4 regions of the Methylobacterium organophilum genome follow, and region 2 is predicted to be linked to each of the others. Evidence: predicted binding sites of a transcription regulator. Region 2 holds the regulator's gene; each other region holds the start of a gene.

Region 1 (4,924 bases), 680 kb from region 2:
AAAGCGGCCTTGATCTTCTCCTTGAGGTCCGGCGCGAGGTCGCCACGCACCGTCCAGGGATAGTTCGGGATCGGTCGGCTCTCCGCCACGACCTTGATCTTGGCCGGATCGATGCTCTTCTTCTCGACGAGGGCGGTGAAGATGGGCCGGCTGAGACCGCCGGCCTGCACATGGCCTGCCTGTACGGCCCGCGCGACGGCATCATGGGTGCCGAGATGCTGAAAGCCGTAGTCCTGACCGGCTTCGAGGCCAGCGTTCTTGAGCAGGGCCCGAGGGATGAGGTGGCTTGATGTGGACGCCGTGTCACCGAAGCCGACCGTCTTGCCCTTCACGTCGTCCGCTCGCGCGATGCCTGCGGCCACGTTGGCGATCAGGTAGCTGGTGTAGGTCGGCTGCCCGCCCGACACGAGTGCCGCGAACGGTTCGATTTCCGGCGAACGGCTCTTCGCGAGGACGTAGGAGAGCGGCCCGAAATAGGCGAGGTCGATACGCTTGAAGCGCATGGCCTCGATCATGGAAGAATAGTCGGTCGTGACCACGAGTTCGATGCGCTTATTGAGCCCCTGTTCAAGGTAGCTCTTCAGGCCCTGGTTGTTCTGGATGATCGTCGATGCGCTCTCGTCGGGCAGCAGCGCGACCTTGAGCGTGTCGGGATTCGCGCCCTGAGCCAGCGACGGTCCGGCACGCAGGACGGCGCTCAGCGCCAAGCCGGCGCCGAAGGTACGTCTCGAAATCATGATGGCTTTCCTTCAGACTGTTCGGGAGGCGTAGATCGCGGCCCGCCGCGCACGAGGAGCTTCGACGATGTCGACCGAGACCTCGGCGGGCCGTGCGCCGTAGATTCGCGACAGGACGCCGTCGCAGAGACGGGCTGGCGGGCCGTCGAAGACCACCTCGCCTCCACGGACCCCGACGACCCGGTCAGCGAAGTGCCGGGCCAGATCGACTTGGTGCAGGCTCACCACGGCTGAGATGCCGTCCGTCCGACAGATGCTGCGGAGGAGATCGAGCACCCGCGTCGCCGTCGCCGGGTCGAGGCTGGCTACCGGTTCATCGGCGAGGATGAGCCGGGGCCGCTGTGCAACCGCGCGCGCGATGCCCACCCGCTGCTGCTGCCCGCCGGAGAGCAGGTCCACGCGGGTGAGGGCGCGATCGAGAAGATCTACGCGCTCTAGCGCCTCCAATCCGAAACGTTGATCGCTCCGCGACGGAGGCCAGAGCGAGCGCAGGGTGCTCTGATGGCCGAGCCGGCCCATCAGGACGTTCGCGAGCGCGGTCAGGCGGCCGATCAGATGGTGGTGCTGGAAGACCATCCCGGTCACCGCCCGGTGGCGGCGCAGCGTGGCGCGGCTCGCGGCGATGTCTCCTACTCCAGGGGCGGAAACTCGGCCGTTCGTTGGGCGGACGAGGCCGTTTAGGCAACGCAGGAGCGTCGACTTGCCGGCACCAGACGGTCCCAGCAGGACCGCGAACTCGCCTTCGCGAAAAGTCAGAGTTGTCGGTCGCAACGCCTTGATGCCACCAGGATACGCGACTTCCAAGCTTTCAAGGGCCAGCATTCCGCACCCATTCGAAAATCCAATCGAAACCCCCGATTGATTGCGAATGTGAGTAGCGGGGCGACATGAAGAACGGATGACATTGTGCGCCCCCCAACGCTACGGTGCTGCCTCGAACGAAACTCTGTGCGCTGCTCGGCCACCGAGTGTCCTGTGTGGATGGCTCCCGCATTGCAAGTGGCGAATCGAGCTTCTGGCGCGTTGGTCGGGTGCAGTCTTGTGTCCGGCCTGTTGATGCAGTCGTGCATGTTGACTGCTGGCCCTGATGGTATCCGCGAGCTGGGTCCCACTCTGCTTAGCGGGCTATGACGCCCTGGACATTCGGCGGGGTGTCCCGGCTCCCGGTCTGACCGGTTCGCCATCAACTCTCATCGTCCTCGCAACCTGGCAAAGTCTCCTCGCCGTGCTGTCAGGCGGCCATGGCCGCTGGTGCGCGGTAGGTGCCACCGCGGGTCATGATCGCCCAGGCGACCCGCGCCGTGCGATTGGCCGCCGCAACAGTCACCACGCGCACCGGCTTGCGCTGCAGCAGCGCCGGCAGCCGCGGGTCGACCGAAGTCGGCGTCGCCTTCGCGCGCCGGATCAGAGAGGTCATGCCGACCACGAGCAGGCGGCGCAGGTAACGGTCGCCCATGCGCGAGATCCGACCCAGGCGCTCCTTGCCGCCGCTGCAGTTCTGCAGCGGTGTCAGACCCAACGAGGCCGCGAACTGCCGACCGGAGCGGAAGCGCTCGGGCTCGCTCACCGAGGCGGCCAGCGCGGTCGCCGAGACGATGCCGACACCCGGGATCGTCGCCAGGCGCTGTGACAGGTCGCAGTCCCGATGCCAGGCCAGCAACTCCTTCTCCAGCCGGGTGAGCTGGATCTGCACGGCGCCGATCTGATCGGCCAGCCCATTCACTACGCGCTGGGCCAGGGGCGGCACCTCGGCCGCGTCTCCGGCTGAGAGCCGAGCTGCCAGTTCGAGCGCATGGCGCAGGCCCCGCGCCATCTCGATCCCGAACTCGGCGAGCAGACCGCGGATCATGTTCACCAGCTGCGTGCGTTGCTTGACCAGCAGGTCGCGCGTCCGGTGCAGGGCCAGCGCCGCCTGCTGCTCGGTCGACTTCACCGGCACGAAGCGCATGCTCGGGCGTGTCACCGCCTCGCAGATGGCAGCGGCATCATTCGCATCGGTTTTGCCGCGCTTGACGTACGGCTTCACGTAAGCTGGCGGCATCAGCCGCACGTCATGGCCGAGCCTCATGAGTTCCCGGGCCCAATGGTGCGCTGTGCCGCACGCCTCCATGCCGACCAGGCAGCGCGGCAGCTTGGCGAAGAACGGCACGACCTGCGCCCGCCTCAGAGCCTTGCGAACGACGACGTGCCCAGCTGCGTCGACGGCGTGAACCTGGAAGATGCTCTTGGCTAGATCGATGCCGACGGTGATGATCTCCATGGGGATGGCTCCTGCATCTGCGTGGCTGCTTCGACAGCAACCACATCCTGGCACTCAGATGCCGTCAGTCGGAGCGGGAGCCATCCACCCCATCTGCTTTGAAAGCAAAAGCGGCGGCCATCACATCAGGGTATGCCGGCCCGCCGACGCTACTGCGGAAGTGGCTAGCCGAAGCGGAATGAGGCGGCATGCATCGCGCCATCCCAGCATAGGAACGTCGCTTCCCTATACGGCTTTGCCGACGAGGTGGCCGATGCCGGCCGTGACGGCCATCGCGGCGGCGCCCCAGAAGGCCACCCGCGCGGTCGCCCGCGGGATGGCGGCGCCCCCAGCCTTGGCCCCAAGCGCGCCGAGTACCGCCAGGAACACCAGCGAAGCGGCGGATACCGAGTAGACGACGATGTTAGCCGGTGAGAGCGCGGCCACGAGCAGCGGCAGAGCCGCCCCGGCCGAGAACGTCGCCGCCGACGTCAGGGCCGCTTGGATCGGGCGCGCCGTGGTAAATTCGGAGATGCCGAGCTCGTCCCGGGCATGGGCGCCGAGCGCGTCCTTCGCCATGAGTTGGTCCGCGACCCTGAGGGCAAGGTCGTGGTCGAGACCGCGGGCGACGTAGATTCCCGCAAGTTCCTCACGCTCGGCCGCAGGGTCCTCAGCGAGCTCGCGTCGTTCCCTTGCGAGATCGGCTTGTTCGGTATCGGATTGCGAACTCACCGAGACGTACTCGCCGGCCGCCATCGACATCGCCCCGGCGACTAGACCGGCCGTCCCGGCGACGAGGATCTCCCCGGAGGCTGCGGCGGACGCGGCGACGCCGACAATGAGGCTCGCCGTCGAGACGAGGCCGTCGTTGGCGCCGAGGACGGCGGCACGCAGCCAGCCCACACGGTCGATGAGGTGGTTTTCCTTATGGGACGCACGCATCGTACTCAGGATCTCTCGTATGGGGCGGAAGAAGCGCGTCCCGGGAGGATGCGACGCAGTACGGCGTCGTGCCAGAGGTAGTGATGGCCCAGGGCGGCCGCGGCGTGGAAGGCGGCGACCGCCATCAGGACGTTGGCAGCGAGCCCGTGCCAGTGGGTCAGCGGCCGGCGCCATTCCGGGTCGCCGAGGGCCGGCAGAGCGAGCGGGCCGATCAACGTGACACCGCGCACGAAGGCATTCGCGATCCCAAGGCCCGCGATGACCAGGAGCAATAGGTAGAGCGCAAGATGGGTCGCCTTGGCGAGAACATGCAGGGGGCCTGGATCATCGACCGGAAGCTGACGCCCTTTCGTTTGCCGCCAGATCAGCAACATGACGATGACACCGGTGAACGCAAAGCCCAGGACGAAGTGGGCGGACCAGATCCCGGAACGGAGAGTGCCCTTGGGCACAAGGTCTTCCAGCAAGGTGCCGATGAGCCATAGGACCAGCACTAGGCCGCCCGTGAGCAAGTGCAGGGCGATAGTGGTTCCGTCGTAGGACGTCTCTCGTGAGCTCGTGTCGTATCCGGTCTCATACGGCGCACGCCCCAAACTTGGATGGCAGGGGCGTGTGCCCGGTGCATCAGGGCTTCGAAGGTGCCTGCGGCGCAAGGTCGATGGGCTTGTTGTCGTTGAGGTCCCAGCCCGTGTTCGGATCGGTCTTGGTGCGCTGGACCTGGGCGCGCATCTGCCACTGGTACTTGGCGATGCCGTGCTCGACCTCCTGAAGGAGGTTGGACGTCGTCGGGTCGACCTTCTCCGTGGCCTTGATGGCCGCGCTCACCTCCTCGCCGACCCTTTTGTACGCGTTCATGAACCATGACAGGATCTGGGCGTCGTCGAGGAAGCCGCCGGGAATCTCCGAAACGCCAGAGGTCTTCACGATGGTATTGGCGCGGCCGTCGGCCGACGATCCGACGGCGAGCAGGCGCTCGGCGATGGTGTCGGCGTACTTGGACAGGCCC
Region 2 (4,924 bases):
GAGCGTCTGGTTCTCGGCCTCGGCCGGCATCGTGGCCGGCGCGGCGCAGTTCCGCCTGCTCGCGGCCGCCATGGCGTTCGCCGCGGGGATCCACCTGCTGCTCACGCTGCTCGACAAGGCGGGCCTGACGCCGCGCCACCACGATCGGCCGGATTGAGCGCCCTTACCGCCCGCACTCGCCCTCGGCCTTGGGATCGGCCTTGGTGAGCTCGATGCTCTTCAGGTCGCCGTCGATGGAGAAGTCGCCGTAATCGAGATGCAGGGCGCCGCTGACGCCGTTCTCGTAGAGGTCGAAGGTCAGGGTGTAGACGGGGGTGCGCTCCCCCTCCCCCGGGGTGAAGTAGCTCAGCGTCACGGGCCAGCGCCGCATGCTGGCGAGCGGGCCCTCGCGCAGGGGCTTGTCCCGGTCGGCCTTGGCCGCGGCCGGCTGGGCCGAGGGCCGGCCGATCACCGCCAGGGTGTCGTAGACCTTGCGGCCGTCGTCGGAGCCGTCGAACACCTTCACGCCGAGGGTGGTCTCCCCGGCCCGCGCCGCCTCGACGAGGCGCCGCATATGGCGGCTCGGGAACAGCACCTCGCCCGAGGCGCCGAACTGGTCGCGCTTGGGCTCCTTGAGCTTCACCTTCATGCCTTCGGCCGAGCGGTCGGCGGTGCCGTCCACCGCGGGCGTCGGCACGCCGTTGAGGATCGTCACGGTCTTGAAGCGGAAGCTGTCGCCCTCGCCGCTCTCGTAGGTGGTGTTGCGCAGGTCCGAGGTGCGGTCGCCGCTCTCGCTGGAGGAGAGCATCGTCACCTGCCGCGTCTGCATCGTGTAGCCCCGACAGGCATCGCCGGAGAAATCGAGCACGATGCGCCCGCGGGCGCTCTCCACCGCGCGGGTACCGGAACTGCCGGCCAGCGACAGGTCGTAGACCGCCTTGTGGTTGGCGAGCCGCACTGGCGGCTCGCCGGCGGGCGGTGCGGTCTGTCCGGGAGGCGCCGCCAGGGCGGCGTTCACCGTGAGGAGCAGGCAGAGCGGGGCAAGGCGCATGCGGGCGTTCCCGAGGCTGTCCGGCAAACCCGGGCAGGCCCGGGCTCGGTCGCGCCCAACATAGGCAATCGTCGGCGCCGGGCAATGCGAGCGCTCGCAATCCCGGCAGGCGCACGGGGCGCGCCGCGGACGAGCCCCGACCGACCCGGCAAGCTGGCCAAACGACGGGGATCAAAAGACTTTCTATCTGAAGAGCATATTCTCGATATTTACAACTAATACTAGCATTTCCCGGAGATGAGGCTGCATCACGGCATTGGCGGTGGAAACAGGACGGCGGGGCCGCTCGACTCTTGCACCGGCCTCACGGGCTCCTGTAGGCTCCGCTTCATCGCCGGGGGGAGACCCGGCGGGCATCACCGACAGGTTCGGACTGCCCGGCCGCCGGCACCACCGGGCGAGGCGGCGCGGGCACCGGCCGCGGGAACGAGACGACGTGGAGGGGCCATGAGCGAGGCGGTTCCGAGCTGGACGGACGAGCGCGTCGAGCTTCTGCGTCGGCTGTGGGAGGATGGTCTGAGCGCCAGCCAGATCGCCTCGCAGATCGGCGGGATCTCGCGCAATGCCGTGATCGGCAAGGTGCATCGCCTCGGCCTCGCCGGCCGGGTGAAGCCTACGGGCCCCACCCAGGCCGCCCCCCGCAAGAAGTCCGGCGCGGAGAGCGAGGAGGCCCTGCCCATCGCCGCCGTGGTGGAGGAGGTGGTCCTGCCCGAGCCGCCGGCCATCGTGACCCATCGCCCGGCCCCGGACTTCCCGATCGTTCCGCCCCCGGCGGCGCCCGAGCCCGCGGTGATCGCGGTGTCCCAGCGCGTCACCATCATGGAACTGCGGGAATCCATGTGCCGCTGGCCGATGGGCGACCCGACCTCGCCGGAATTCCGCTTCTGCGGTGCCCGTTCGATCACCGGCCTACCCTATTGCACGCAGCACGCCCAGATCGCCTACCAGCCGGCGGCCGAGCGCAAGCGCGACCGTCGCGTGGCGGGCTTCCGCTGACGCGCGCCCGACCGGGCACAGGCGGCTGACAGGCGGGCTCCGGCCCGCCTTTTCGTTTCGGGGTGCCGCCTTGCACCCGGCAAGCCTCGCCTTTCGGATAGGGCGCACTAAGGTTTCCCGCGAGGCAACGACCTCACCCGCATCGGGGCAGGATGTCCGGGACGGCCCGGCCTTCTCAAGGAGAGCCGGACCATGGCCTGGTTCATTCTGTTCGCCGCCGGGATCCTGGAGGTCGTCTGGGCCTTCACGATGAAGCAATCCGCGGGCTTCACGAAGCCGGTGCCGGCCCTCGTCACCCTGGTCGCGATGGTCGCGAGCGTGGTGCTTCTCTCGATCGCGATGCGCAGCCTGCCCCTCGGCACGGCCTATACGGTCTGGACAGGCATCGGCGCGGTGGGCGCCTTCCTCGTCGGCATCCTCGTGCTCGGCGAGCCGGCGAATGCCCCGCGGGTCATCGCCGCCCTGCTCATCGTCAGCGGCCTCGTGATGATGAAGCTGTCCTCGGACGCGTGAGCCGGCGGGCGCTCGAAACGCCCCACCGCTCTCGCGAAAAACCCCTCAGCCGCCCGCGAACATCTCGTCGAAGGAATAGCCCGATCCGCGCACGGTGCGGATCGGGTCGGTCTGGCGCGGACGATTGATGGCCTTGCGCAGGCGGCCGACATGCACGTCGACGGTGCGCTCGTCGATATAGACGTCGTGGCCCCAGACCCCGTCGAGGAGCTGTTCCCGGGAAAAGACCCGGCCGGGGCTCTGCATCAGGTATTCGAGCAGCTTGAACTCGGTCGGCCCGAGATGGATCTCGCGGCCCTGGCGGCGGATGCGGTGGCTCACCCGGTCGAGCTCGATGTCGCCGGCCACCAGCGTGTCGGCAAGATGGGCGGGCTTGGCCCGGCGCAGCAGCGCCCGCACCCGCGCCAGCAGCTCCGGCACCGAGAAGGGCTTGACGATGTAGTCGTCCGCCCCGGTGGAGAGGCCGCGCACCCGGTCGCCCTCCTCCCCCCGGGCGGTGAGCATGATCACCGGCAAGCGTTCGGTCTCGCGGCGGGCGCGGATGCGGCGGCACAGCTCGATGCCCGACAGGCCCGGCAGCATCCAGTCGAGCAGGATCAGGTCGGGGATCTGCTCGCGCAGCAGCAGGTCCGCCTCGTCGCCCCGCGCGGCGTGGTCGACGGCGAAGCCCTCGGCCTCGAGGTTGTAGCGCAGGAGCGTGGTGAGGGCTTCCTCGTCCTCGACGATCAGGATCCGGGCGCTCGTCATGGGTGCCTCTTGGAACGCGTCCCAACGAGGCGGAGGCCGGTGCACGTCGGGAAGCGGACTGTACAAAGACTGGAGCCGCCGCCCGACGGATGCGGGCGGCGGCTCGCGACAGGAAGGGTCAGGCGGCGCCGGGCTGAACGGTGGCGTAGTTCGAGGCGTCGTTCTTCGGGCGCTCGCCGGCCGGGGTCTCGCCGGTGACGAGATACTCGATGGTCTCGGCGATGTTGGTGGTGTGGTCGCCGATGCGCTCGACGTTCTTGGCGCAGAACAGGAGATGCGTGCAGAACGAGATGTTGCGCGGATCCTCCATCATGTAGGTCAGGAGTTCCCGGAACAGCGAGTTGTAGAGCGCATCGATCGCGCTGTCGCGCTGCCACACGTCGTGGGCGGCCGAGACGTCCCGGGTGCCGTAGGCGTCGAGCACGTCCTTGAGCTGCTCTTGGACGAGGTCGCTCATGTGCTGGACGCCCAGCACGATCTTCTGCGGCTGGGTCTGGTCGCCGATGGCGACGACCCGCTTGGCGATGTTCTTGGCGAGGTCGCCGATACGCTCTAGATCGCCGGCGACGCGGATGCCCGAGATGGTCTCGCGCAGGTCGATGGCCAGGGGCTGGCGGCGGGCGATGAGGAGCACCGAGCGCTCCTCGATCTCACGCTGGAGCGTGTCGAGCCGCTTGTCGGCGGTGATGACGGCCTGGGCCAGCGCCGTATCCCGGCGCACCAGCGCCTCGGTCGCGTCGGTCATCATCTTCTCGGCGACGCCGCCCATCTCCGAGATGGCCCGGCGCAGGTCCTCGAGATCCTGGTCGTAGGAGCTGACGATATGTTCTGACATCTGTTGGACTCCAGGATCGGGCCGCTCCGCGCGGCCCCGGCGGAAGGATCTCGTCTCAGCCGAAGCGGCCGGTGATGTAGTCCTGGGTCTGACGTTTGTCGGGGTTCATGAAGATCTTCGTCGTCGGGCCGAACTCGATCAGCTCGCCGAGATACATGAACGCCGTGAACTGCGAGATGCGGGCGGCCTGCTGCATGTTGTGCGTCACGATCACGATCGTGAATTCGTTGCGCAGCTGGTCGATCAGCTCCTCGATGCGGCCGGTGGAGATCGGGTCGAGGGCCGAGGTGGGCTCGTCGAACAGGATCACCTCCGGACGCTGGGCCACGGAGCGGGCGATGCAGAGGCGCTGCTGCTGGCCGCCGGAGAGACCCATGCCGGACTGCTTGAGCTTGTCCTTGACCTCCTCCCAGAGGGCGGACTTGCGCAGGGCGTCCTCGACGCGACCGTCGAGTTCGGATTTGGGCAGCTTCTCGTAGAGGCGCAGGCCGAAGGCGACGTTGTCGTAGATCGACATCGGGAAGGGCGTCGGCTTCTGGAACACCATGCCGATACGGGCCCGCAGTTCGTTCAGGTCGACCTTCGGATCGAGGATTTTCTGGCCGTCGACCAGGATCTGCCCCTCGGCCCGCTGCTCGGGGTAGAGGCTGTAGATGCGGTTGAAGGTGCGCAGCAGGGTCGACTTCCCGCAGCCGGAAGGGCCGATCAGCGCCGTGACCTGCCGGTCGTGGAAGTTGAGGTTGATGCCCTTCAGGCCGTGGAACTGGCCGTAATAGAAGTTCAGGTCCTTCACGGCGATGCGG
Region 3 (4,924 bases), 370 kb from region 2:
GCCGCTCGCCCGGCAGCACGGTGCCGATGCCCGGCGGGTAGACCAGCATCAGGGTGGTGGCGATGCGCCCCTCGGCTTCCGCGATCGGCACGTAATCGACCTTGTTGCGGGTCAGCATCTGGGCGGCGGCCTTCGGCGCCATCACCATCTCGGGCAGGTGCTCGGGCATGAACTGCTTGCGCTGGAGGGCGGAGGTGTTCGCCTCGCGGTGGAAGTTGTGGAAGTCGGCGCAGAGGTCGCGCAGGCGCACGCCCCGGTAGCGCTTCGGCCGCCGGCCAACGAATTCCGGCATCGCCTCTTCGAGCAGCACGTTGTCGTCGTGCAGCCGCTTGAAGGCGACGAGGCCCGAAATGAGGGTGCCGGCTTTCGAGGATTCGACGCCCGGCGTGAGCAGGAAGAGCAGCGAGTTCAGGTCGTTCTTCTCGGCGACGATGCGGTTTTCACGCAGGTATTGGGCCACGATCGGGGCCGGGATGCCGTGCTCGGCATATTCGCCGGTCTTACGGTCGAAGCCGGGAGTGAGAACGGTGAGCTTGTTGGGATCGGTGATGGCGTAGCCCGGCGCCACCTTGGTGAAGCCGTGCCAGGAGGCGCCGGGTGTCAGCTCCCAGTACCGGGCGTCGTTCGCCAGCGCGTCGGTCGCGATACTCTCCCAGGGAACCTCCGTGCCTTCGGGGCCGGTCACCACGTCCGGCACGAAGGGATCGAAGAACCAGCGCCGCTTGGGATCGGCCTCGTTCTCCTCGAACTCCTTGCGGATGGCGCGCACCTTCTTGCGCCATTCGATGCCGAGCCGGATCGTGTCGTCCCACAGCACCACGCCGGAGCGGCCCTTCATCATCTGGGCGCCCACGTCGAGGGAGGCGAAGAGCGGGTAGAACGGCGAGGTGGAGGCGTGGACGAGGAAGCTCTCGTTCAGCCGCTTGTGCTCGACCCGGCGCGTCTGGCCGCGGATATGCCCGTCGCGGGTGTGGATCTGCGAGGCCTGGCTGAAGCTGGCGAGCTGCTTGTGGGTCGATTGGGTGGCGATGATGCCCGGCGAGGTCTCGTCGAGCCCGGTCAGGCCCATGGCGAAGCGGCGGGCATAGAGCGGATGGAACTTCATGAAGCCCGCCCAGGCCTCGTCGAACAGGATGTAGTCGCAGAGGTGGCCGATCTTCTCGACGATCTCCTGCGCGTCGTAGATCGTGCCGTCATAGGTGCACTGCTCGATGACGGCGGCGCGGAACGGGCGCTCCCGGCGCCAGGCTTCCTTGTCCTTCACCAGCGGGTTGTCCCGGATCTTCTCGCGGATCCGGGTCTCGTCGAGGGCCTCGTGATAGATCGGCCCGATCAGGCCGAAGGCGTTGCGGTCCGTCTCCAGGAAGATCGGGATGCCGCCGCCCAGGAACAGGGCGCCGTGATGGGCCGCCTTGTGGTTGTTGCGGTCGAACAGCACGAGGTCGTCCTCGGCCACCAGCGCCGAGAGGGCGATCTTGTTGGAGGCCGAGGTGCCGTTGAGGACGAAGTAGGTCTTCTCTGCCCCGAAGATCTTGGCGGCCTCCTTCTGCGCCTTCAGGGCTGGGCCTTCGTGGGTCAGCAGATCGCCGAGATCGAGCACCGAGTTGTCGAGGTCGTCGCGGAAGATCGCCTCGCCGAGATGCTCGACGAAGATCCGGCCGATCGGCGAGCGGTTGTAGAAGATGCCGCCATTGTGACCCGGGCAGGTCCAGAGCTGGTTGCCCTCCTCGGCATAGTCGACGAGCGCGCCGAAGAAGGGCGTCTTCAAGGTCTCCGCATATTGGGTGACGCGGGAGACGAGGTTGCGGGCGATGAACTCCGGGGTCTCCTCAGCGAGGAAGATGTAGCCGTCGATGAAGTCGAGCAGCTCGACGGGGATGTCCTCAAGCCGCTTGCGCCGGACCATGATGACGATCGGCATTTCCAGGCCGCGCTTGCGCATCATGTCGATGAGCGCCGCGGCCTTGCCATCGAGGCCGCGCTTGCCCCAGTCGACCACGAGGCAGCCCACCGCGGCATCCGTCTGCACGGCGATGGCCGCGTCCTCGACGCGCCGGGCGCGCACCACCTCGAAGCCGCGCTGCTCGACCGCCGCCACGATCTGCGCGACCCGCGCGCCTTCGAGATCGTCCGGGTCGAAGGCCGGAGCGCACATCAGCACGGTGAAGCGGCGGTGGAAATCCATTGAGCCCGGTTCTCCTCGCGAGGGGATGCCAGCCTTTCCGGCGCATCCGCGACGTTTCGATGACAGAGGGTGGAATACAGAGGCGCGCCTGCCCGTGCGAGCATCACGGCTCGGCGGCTCGCGACGATCGGCGCAGGCAGGTGCGGGAACAGCTTGGGATCGGTCCGGTTGCCGGAGGAACCTCAGGGAGTTCCGAGACCCGCCTCATGCCGAACGATCCGTTGAAGAAATACCCCCGTCCGCCCTTCGAGGGCCAGCCGCAGAGTTTCCCCGGGAAGACGGCAAAGATGACGCCCGAGCCTGACCACGGCGAGGAGAGTTACCGCGGTTCGGGCAAGCTCTCCGGCTTGGCGGCGCTTATCACCGGTGGCGACAGCGGCATTGGCCGGGCGGTGGCCATCGCCTATGCCCGCGAGGGCGCCGATGTAGCCATCTCCTACCTGCCCGAGGAGCAGAAGGACGCCGAGGCGGTCGCTGGCTGGGTCGAGAAGGCGGGGCGGCGCGTGCTGCTGCTGCCGGGCGACCTCAAGGATCCGGCCTATGGCCGCGAGATCGTTGCCCGCACCGTGGAGAGCTTCGGCCGCCTCGACGTTCTGGTGAATAACGGCGCCTTCCAGCAGCCCAATGACGGGATCGAGGCGATCGAGGATACGATCTTCGAGGACCACTTCCGGACCAACGTCTTCGGCGCGTTCTACGTCACCAAGGCGGCGGTTCCGCATCTGAAGCCGGGCGCCTCGGTGATCTTCACCTCCTCGGTGAATTCCAAGCACCCGATGCCGACGCTCCTCGCCTACAGCGCCACCAAGGGCGCCCTCAGCAACCTCGTGCTCAGCCTTGCCCAGCTCCTGGCGGAGAAGGGCATCCGCGTGAACGGGGTACTGCCGGGGCCGATCTGGACGCCGTTCATCCCCTCCGGAATGCGCGAGGAGTCGGTGAAGAGCTTCGGCAGCCAGGTGCCCTTCGGCCGCCCCGGCCAGCCGGCGGAACTCGCCTCCGCCTACGTCATGCTGGCGGTGGAGGAGAGCAGCTACACCTCCGGTGCCCTGGTGACGGTGGCCGGTGCCATGCCGGTGCTCTGAGTGCCGACCCTAAAAGCAAAGAAGCCGCCCCGGATCCCGGGGCGGCTTCTTTTGCGTTCGGTCGCTGCGCGCGACTCGAACGAGCTTACTTGATCTTGGCTTCCTTGAAATCCACGTGCTTGCGGGCGACGGGATCGTACTTGCGCATGGTCAGCTTCTCGGTCTGCGTGCGCGAGTTCTTCTTGGTCACGTAGAAGTAGCCTGTGTCGGCGGTCGAGACGAGACGGATCTTGACGGTAACGGCCTTGGCCATGTGTGGCTCCTGAAGCGGTGCTCAAGCGCCGGCCGGTCTCGCGAGAGGACCGCCACGGCGCTTCAAGGGTGAGGGCATTCCGCTTCGCGCGAAACGCAAAAGGGCCGGGGAAGCCCGGCCGAACTCGCGGGCGTGAATGCCCGATCGGCCGCTCTTCGTCAAGGCGAAGGGGGCGTTCAGGCCGGCGGGTAGGTGTGCTCTTCGGCCGGGAAGCGCCCGCTGCGCACCTCCTCCGCATAGGCCTGTACCGCCTCCTCGATATGGGAGCGCAGGGAGCCGTAGCTCTTCACGAATTTCGGAGAGCGGTCGGACAGGCCGAGCATATCCTCCAGCACCAGGATCTGCCCGTCGCAATGGGCGGTGGCGCCGATGCCGATCGTCGGCGTGGTGATGGCCGCCGAGGTGGCGATGGCCTTGGCCACCGGCTCGACGATGCCCTCCATCACGATGGCGAAGGCGCCCGCATCGTTGATCGCGCGGGCGTCTTCCATCAGGCGACGCTCGCTCTCGGCGGTGCGGCCCTGGACGCGGAAGCCGCCCATCGTGTTCACCGATTGAGGGGTCAGGCCGATATGGCCCATCACCGGGATGCCACGCTGGACCAGGAATTCGACGGTCTCGGCGAAGCGGGCGCCCCCCTCCATCTTGATCGCGCCGGCGCCGGTCTCCTTGAGCACGCGGGCGGCGTTCATGAAGGCCTGCTCGCGGCTCGCCTCGTAGGAGCCGAAGGGCATGTCGACGACGATCAGGGCCCGGCTGGTGCCGCGGATGACCGCCTGTGCCTGCAGAATCATCATCTCCAGGGTGACGGGCAGGGTCGATTCCATGCCGTGCATCACCATGCCCAGCGAATCGCCGACGAGGATGAAGTCGCAATGGGCATCGAGGATGCTCGCCGTGTGGGCGTGATAGGCGGTGAGCGCGATGATCTTGCGCCCCTCGGCCTTGCGGCGCGCGAGGTCGACGGCCTTGACGCGGCGGGATTGCACGAGCTGCGACATGGCGGAACGCCCTTCCTGCCGCTCGAGACAGGCGAGTGCCGCAACGGATTCGCGGCGCTCGACGGAGCGGCGTTACGATGCGGTGCCTATAAGCGGATTGCCGGCCGTTGCCCATTCCTTGGGCCGATGCGCCGGTAGAGGCGAGCGACCCGGAGGGGCCGCTGCGACCGATTTGGGTAACGATTGACCCGTTCCCAGGCCCTTTGCGGGCGTTTCCTCCCTGGACTTCGGACCGCCTCCGGGCCTGCCTTTTTTCTGCCACAACCCGGCCCCTGTCAATCGGTCACAGGGGTTCGATGCACTTGAATTTGCTGAAATTTCAGACGTGAGCCGGTTTGCCGGCGAAAGCGGCGCGAACGGGGCTCAGAGGGTTTTCTCCAGAAGAGATTCGATCCACTCCGGC
Region 4 (4,924 bases), 2.2 Mb from region 2:
GCCTCTGGCTGCTTCTTGGCCGCGCTGAATCGGGCGCGGCGCGTTTCCATGGAGAGACGTCCGGCGCTCTCGCGCGCCGGCCGCCCTCGCCCCGGGATGTCTTTTCGTTCTTCGCGGACCGCCTCGCGGACGGCTGCTTACGGCTCGACGACGTTCTGCGGCTTGCCCGCGACGAAGGCCTCGATGTTGTCGACGAGCTGATCGGCGAGGATCTGCATCGCCTCCTTGCTCGCCCAGGCCACGTGCGGGGTGACGATCAGGTTCGGCAGATCGGCCTCGCAGAGGATGTTGCCGTTCTTGGGCGGCTCCTGGGCCACCACGTCGAAGCCGGCGCCGGCGATGGTGCCGTCCTTGAGCGCCTCGAGCAGGGCCGCCTCGTCCACGAGCCCGCCGCGGGCCGTGTTGATGAGGATCGCCGACTTCTTCATCTTCTTGAGCTCTTCGGCCCCGATCAGGTTCTTGGTGTCGGGGGTGAGCGGCACGTGCAGGGTGATGACGTCCGACTGGGTCAGGATCGTCTCGAAATCGACGAGGCCCTCCTGCGGGAACACGTCGTAGGCCAGCACCTTCATGCCGAGCGCTTCCGCGCGCTTGGCGATCGACTTGCCCAGCGCCCCGTAGCCGATGATGCCGAGCGTCGAGCCGGCGATGTCGTAGATCGGGTAGTCGAAATAGCAGAACTGGGTCGACTTGTTCCAATCGCCCCGGCGCACGGAATTGGCGTAGGGCACGATCGCCCGGCGCAGGGCGAACATCAGGCCGACCACGTGCTCGGGCACGGTGTTGAAGGCGTAGCCGCGGATGTTGACGGTCGTGATGCCCTGCGCCTTGGCGGCGGCCTTGTCGACGACGTCCGTGCCGGTGGCGGCGACTGCGATCAGCTTGAGGTCCGGGAGCTGCTTCAGCGTGTCGGCCCGCATGGGCACCTTGTTGATGATCGCGATCTCGGCGCCCTTCAGGCGCTCGACGATCTCCTCCGGCGTCCAGGTCGACTCGTATTCCTTGTATTCGTGCGGGAAATTGAATGCGCGAACCGTCGCATCGAGCGACTCGCGGTCGAGGAACACGACTTTTTTCGTCATCTTGGACCCCTGCCTTCCGGACGGTCGGCGCTGGCGTGATCCGCCGACCTTGCTCCCTGGGTGACGGAACCGGCGCCGGGCTGGCAAGCCCGGCGCCGGTTCCGCGACACGGTCTTACGACTTGGAGAGCGGGTGCTCGCGCAGGTAGCTGGAGGCCGCCGCCACGCCGGAGCCGGGGGTGACCTTGATGCCGTTGTCGAGGAGCGACATCTCGGCGCCGGCGATCGCGCCGAGCAGCGAGAGCTCGTTCAGGTCACCGACATGGCCGATGCGGAACACCTTGCCCGCGACCTGGGACAGGCCGGCGCCGAGGGCGAGGTTGTAGCGCACGAAGGCGTGCTTGATGACCTTGGCGGCGTCGAAGCCCTCCGGCACCAGGATGGCGGTGACGGTGTCCGAGTTCCAGCGCGGGTCCTTGGCGCAGGTCTTCAGACCCCAGGCCGCGACGGCCTGGCGGGTGGCCTCGCCGAGCACCGCGTGGCGGTGATAGACGTTCTCCAGGCCTTCCTCGAACAGGCAGGCGAGCGCCTCGCGCAGGCCGTAGAGCAGCGGCAGCGGCGGGGTGTAGGGGAAGTAGCCGGCGCCGTTCTGCTTCTTGTGGTCTTCCCAGTCGAAGTAGACGCGGGCGAGCCGGTCGTTGCGGCCCGAGGAGCCCTCGGCGGCCTTGAGCGCCTTCTGGCTGACGCAAATCACGCCGAGGCCGGCGGGGAGCATCAGGCCCTTCTGGGAGCCGGCGATGGCGCAGTCGACCTTCCACTCGTCGGCGTAGAACGGCAGCGAGCCGATCGAGGACACGCCATCGACGAAGAGCAGGGCCGGGTGGCCGGCGGCGTCGATCGCCTTGCGCACGGCGCCGATGTCGGAGGTCACGCCGGTCGCGGTCTCGTTATGGACCACCATGACGGCCTTGATCTCGTGGTTCTTGTCGGCGCGCAGGGCCTCCTCGATCTTCTCGGGATGCGCGCCGGTGCCCCACTCCTCCTCCTGGACGATGACGTCGAGGCCGAGGCGCTGCGCCATGTCGATCCAGAGGTGGCTGAACTGGCCGTAGCGGGCGGTCAGGACCTTGTCGCCGCGGGCGAGGGTGTTGGTCAGCGCGGATTCCCAGATGCCCGTGCCGGAGGCGGGGAACAGGAAGATCGTGCCCTCGGTGGAGCCGAACACCTTCTTGGTGTCCTCGAAGAGCGGCTTCGTCAGCGACGGGAAGTCGACGGAGCGGTGATCCTCGGACTGCACCAGCATCGCGCGCATGACGCGGTCCGGGATGTTGGTCGGGCCGGGCACGAACAGATGGTTGCGCCCCGGCCGTCTCGTTGCCGCCATGGTGTTTCCTCCGAGTTACCTGAATGAAGCGGCGGGAGCGCCGGGAAGCGCCCACGCCTCGTGTGGAACGGCGGGGCGCCGGGCGCCCGCCGCGGATTTTCTTCTGTCCGGCCCGGAGGGGATCGCGCCCGCCCCGGTCCGGTGGCCCGCCATACGGGCGTCTCGACCTTGGCAGAAGCGAGACCGCCGCGCCCATGCGATCGCCTGGGCGCAGGGATGCGCGGGGATCGCGCCCGCCGCCTCTGCCATCGGGAGGGTGGGATGTCCCGGCGCCGGCCACCGTTCCGGGTCGTGCCACAGCGGCGCGAGGCGGATGGCCGATCGAGTCGAAGACGCGTGAACCCGCGTTCCGACCGCCATGGGACACGTCCTTCCTGTGGTCGATGATCCCGGTAGACCGCCCGAAGGCTCCGGGCACAATCATGCCCGGCGGGTCACCTTGGCCTGGACCATGCCCCGATTGCCGGACAGGGAAAAGCTCAAAAAACTGAACGGGCCGAGAAAAAAATTTCGGTGTGCCAAGTGCTTCGCGGCGCCTGCACAATAGCACGCGGAGGCCCGGCGCGCGGGCCGTCATCAAACTGAGATCGGCTTCGGTTTTGGCTCCCGGCGAGGATAATGCCGGAGGCTGACTTGGCCGAGGATCCCGAAAAGACCACCCGGGTGCGGACTCTCTTCCTGTCCGACATGCATCTGGGCACCAAGGGCTGCCAGGCGGGCCTGCTGCTCGACTTCCTGCGCGACTACGACGCCGACACGATCTATCTCGTCGGCGACATCGTCGACGGCTGGCAGCTCCGCTCGGGCTGGTACTGGCCGCAGGCCCATAACGACGTGGTGCAGAAGCTGCTGCGCAAGGTCCGCAAGGGCACGCATATCGTCTACGTGCCGGGCAACCACGACGAGTTCCTGCGCGACTTCCTGGGCACGACCTTCGGCGGCATCGAGATCGCCGACAGCCGCATCCACGTCGCCGCCGACGGCAAGCGCTATCTCGTGATCCACGGCGACCAGTTCGACATGGTGGTGCGCCACTCGAAGTGGCTCGCCCATCTCGGTGACGGCGCCTACACCGCCGCGCTCACCCTCAACACCCTCCTGAACAAGGTCCGCCGGCGCCTCGGGCTCGCCTATTGGTCGCTCTCGGCCTGGGCGAAGCTGAAGGTGAAGAACGCGGTCAACTTCATCTCCAGCTTCGAGACGCTGCTCGCCGAGGAGGCCCGCCGCCAGAACGCGGACGGCGTGATCTGCGGCCACATCCACCATGCCGCCAAACGCGAGATTTCCGGGCTCACCTATCTGAACACCGGCGACTGGGTGGAATCCTGCACCGGTATCGTCGAGCATTACGACGGCACCATGGAGGTGCTGCACTACCCCTCGATCCTGCGCGCCCGGGCGGCCCAGGTGGCGGAGACGGTGGCGGTGGCCCCGCAAGGGCGGCGGGCCGTCGCGTGAGGCTGCTCATCGCCACCGATGCGTGGCATCCGCAGGTCAACGGGGTGGTGCGCTCGCTGGAGCACATGGTGGAGGCCGCGCCCGCGCACGGCTTCGAGCCGGTGCTGCTCTCGCCGCTGGACTTCGCCTCGGTGCCGATGCCGGGCTATGCCGAGATCCGGCTGTCGCTCGCGACCCGCCTCGGCGTGGAGGCGCGCTGGCCGCGGCTGTCGCCGAGCCATGTCCATATTGCCACGGAGGGGCCGATCGGGCTCGCGGTGCGCCGGGCCTGTCTCGCCCGCAACCGGCCCTTCACGACGAGCTACCACACGCGCTTCCCCGAATACCTCGCCGCCCGGGCTCCCGTGCCGGAGGCCTGGAGCTATGCCTGGCTCCGCCGCTTCCACGCCGCCGCCACGGGCACGATGGTGAGCACGCCCTCCCTGGAGCGGGAGCTGCGCGGGCGCGGCTTCGTCAACCTGATGCGCTGGACCCGGGGCGTCGACACCGAGCTGTTCCGCCCGCACGAGAGCCACGCGCTCGACGGCCTGCCGCGGCCGCTCTTCCTGTTCGTCGGCCGGCTCGCGGTGGAGAAGAACATCGAGGCCTTCCTCGGCCTCGACCTGCCCGGCACCAAGGTCGTGGTGGGGGAGGGGCCGGACCGCGCCCGGCTCGAGGCCTTGGGCTCCGGCGCCCGCTTCCTCGGCGCCCTGACGGGGCAGGCTCTGGCGGACGTCTACGCGGCGGCGGACGTGTTCGTGTTCCCGAGCCTCACCGATACCTTCGGCATCGTGCTGCTGGAGGCCCTGGCCTCCGGGCTGCCGGTGGCGGCCTATCCCGTTACCGGTCCCCTCGACGTGATCGGGGAGGGCGGGGCCGGCGTGCTCGACCACGACCTGCGCGCGGCGGCGCTGGGGGCGCTTCAGGTGCCGCGGGCGCGCTGCCGGGAAGAGGCCCTGCATTACAGCTGGGCCGAGAGCGCGCGGCAGTTCTTCTCGAACATCGCCAGCGCCCATCTGCCGGTCTTCGAGCCGCCGGCCGCGCTCCTCGAGACGGTTTGATCCCCCGCGCCCGGGCGTTTG

Evidence for each region. Region 2 encodes PhoB, which activates phosphate uptake and scavenging genes when phosphate is short. Its sites were predicted from a motif close to TGTCATNNANCTGTCAT; they were not measured.
Region 1: a site for PhoB is predicted at 1,625-1,641, ahead of phnC (phosphonate ABC transporter ATP-binding protein). Genes of this name have one in related genera too.
Region 3: a site for PhoB is predicted at 2,234-2,250, ahead of MMB17_RS12855 (Orn/Lys/Arg family decarboxylase). Genes of this name have one in related genera too.
Region 4: a site for PhoB is predicted at 2,977-2,993, ahead of MMB17_RS01110 (UDP-2,3-diacylglucosamine diphosphatase). Genes of this name have one in related genera too.

What each region holds. Positions count from the first base shown of each region.
Region 1 covers NZ_CP092848.1:3,085,736-3,090,659, reverse strand. The annotation lists gene phnD (phosphate/phosphite/phosphonate ABC transporter substrate-binding protein) at 1-737, opposite strand, end outside; gene phnC (phosphonate ABC transporter ATP-binding protein) at 750-1,559, opposite strand; gene MMB17_RS14400 (IS110-like element ISMmg2 family transposase) at 1,969-2,997, opposite strand; gene MMB17_RS14395 (VIT1/CCC1 transporter family protein) at 3,223-3,918, opposite strand; gene MMB17_RS14390 (cytochrome b) at 3,924-4,412, opposite strand; gene MMB17_RS14385 (Dps family protein) at 4,543-4,924, opposite strand, start outside.
Region 2 covers NZ_CP092848.1:2,402,430-2,407,353, reverse strand. The annotation lists gene MMB17_RS11105 (MgtC/SapB family protein) at 1-157, shown strand, start outside; gene MMB17_RS11100 (cell envelope integrity EipB family protein) at 164-1,030, opposite strand; gene MMB17_RS11095 (GcrA family cell cycle regulator) at 1,478-2,026, shown strand; gene MMB17_RS11090 (DMT family transporter) at 2,219-2,539, shown strand; gene phoB (phosphate regulon transcriptional regulator PhoB) at 2,585-3,286, opposite strand; gene phoU (phosphate signaling complex protein PhoU) at 3,405-4,121, opposite strand; gene pstB (phosphate ABC transporter ATP-binding protein PstB) at 4,177-4,924, opposite strand, start outside.
Region 3 covers NZ_CP092848.1:2,770,359-2,775,282, forward strand. The annotation lists gene MMB17_RS12855 (Orn/Lys/Arg family decarboxylase) at 1-2,185, opposite strand, end outside; gene MMB17_RS12860 (SDR family oxidoreductase) at 2,392-3,267, shown strand; gene rpmG (50S ribosomal protein L33) at 3,353-3,520, opposite strand; gene panB (3-methyl-2-oxobutanoate hydroxymethyltransferase) at 3,697-4,521, opposite strand; gene MMB17_RS12875 (thioredoxin family protein) at 4,885-4,924, opposite strand, start outside.
Region 4 covers NZ_CP092848.1:236,330-241,253, reverse strand. The annotation lists gene MMB17_RS01120 (D-2-hydroxyacid dehydrogenase) at 138-1,082, opposite strand; gene MMB17_RS01115 (aminotransferase class V-fold PLP-dependent enzyme) at 1,197-2,405, opposite strand; gene MMB17_RS01110 (UDP-2,3-diacylglucosamine diphosphatase) at 3,039-3,863, shown strand; gene MMB17_RS01105 (glycosyltransferase family 4 protein) at 3,860-4,903, shown strand.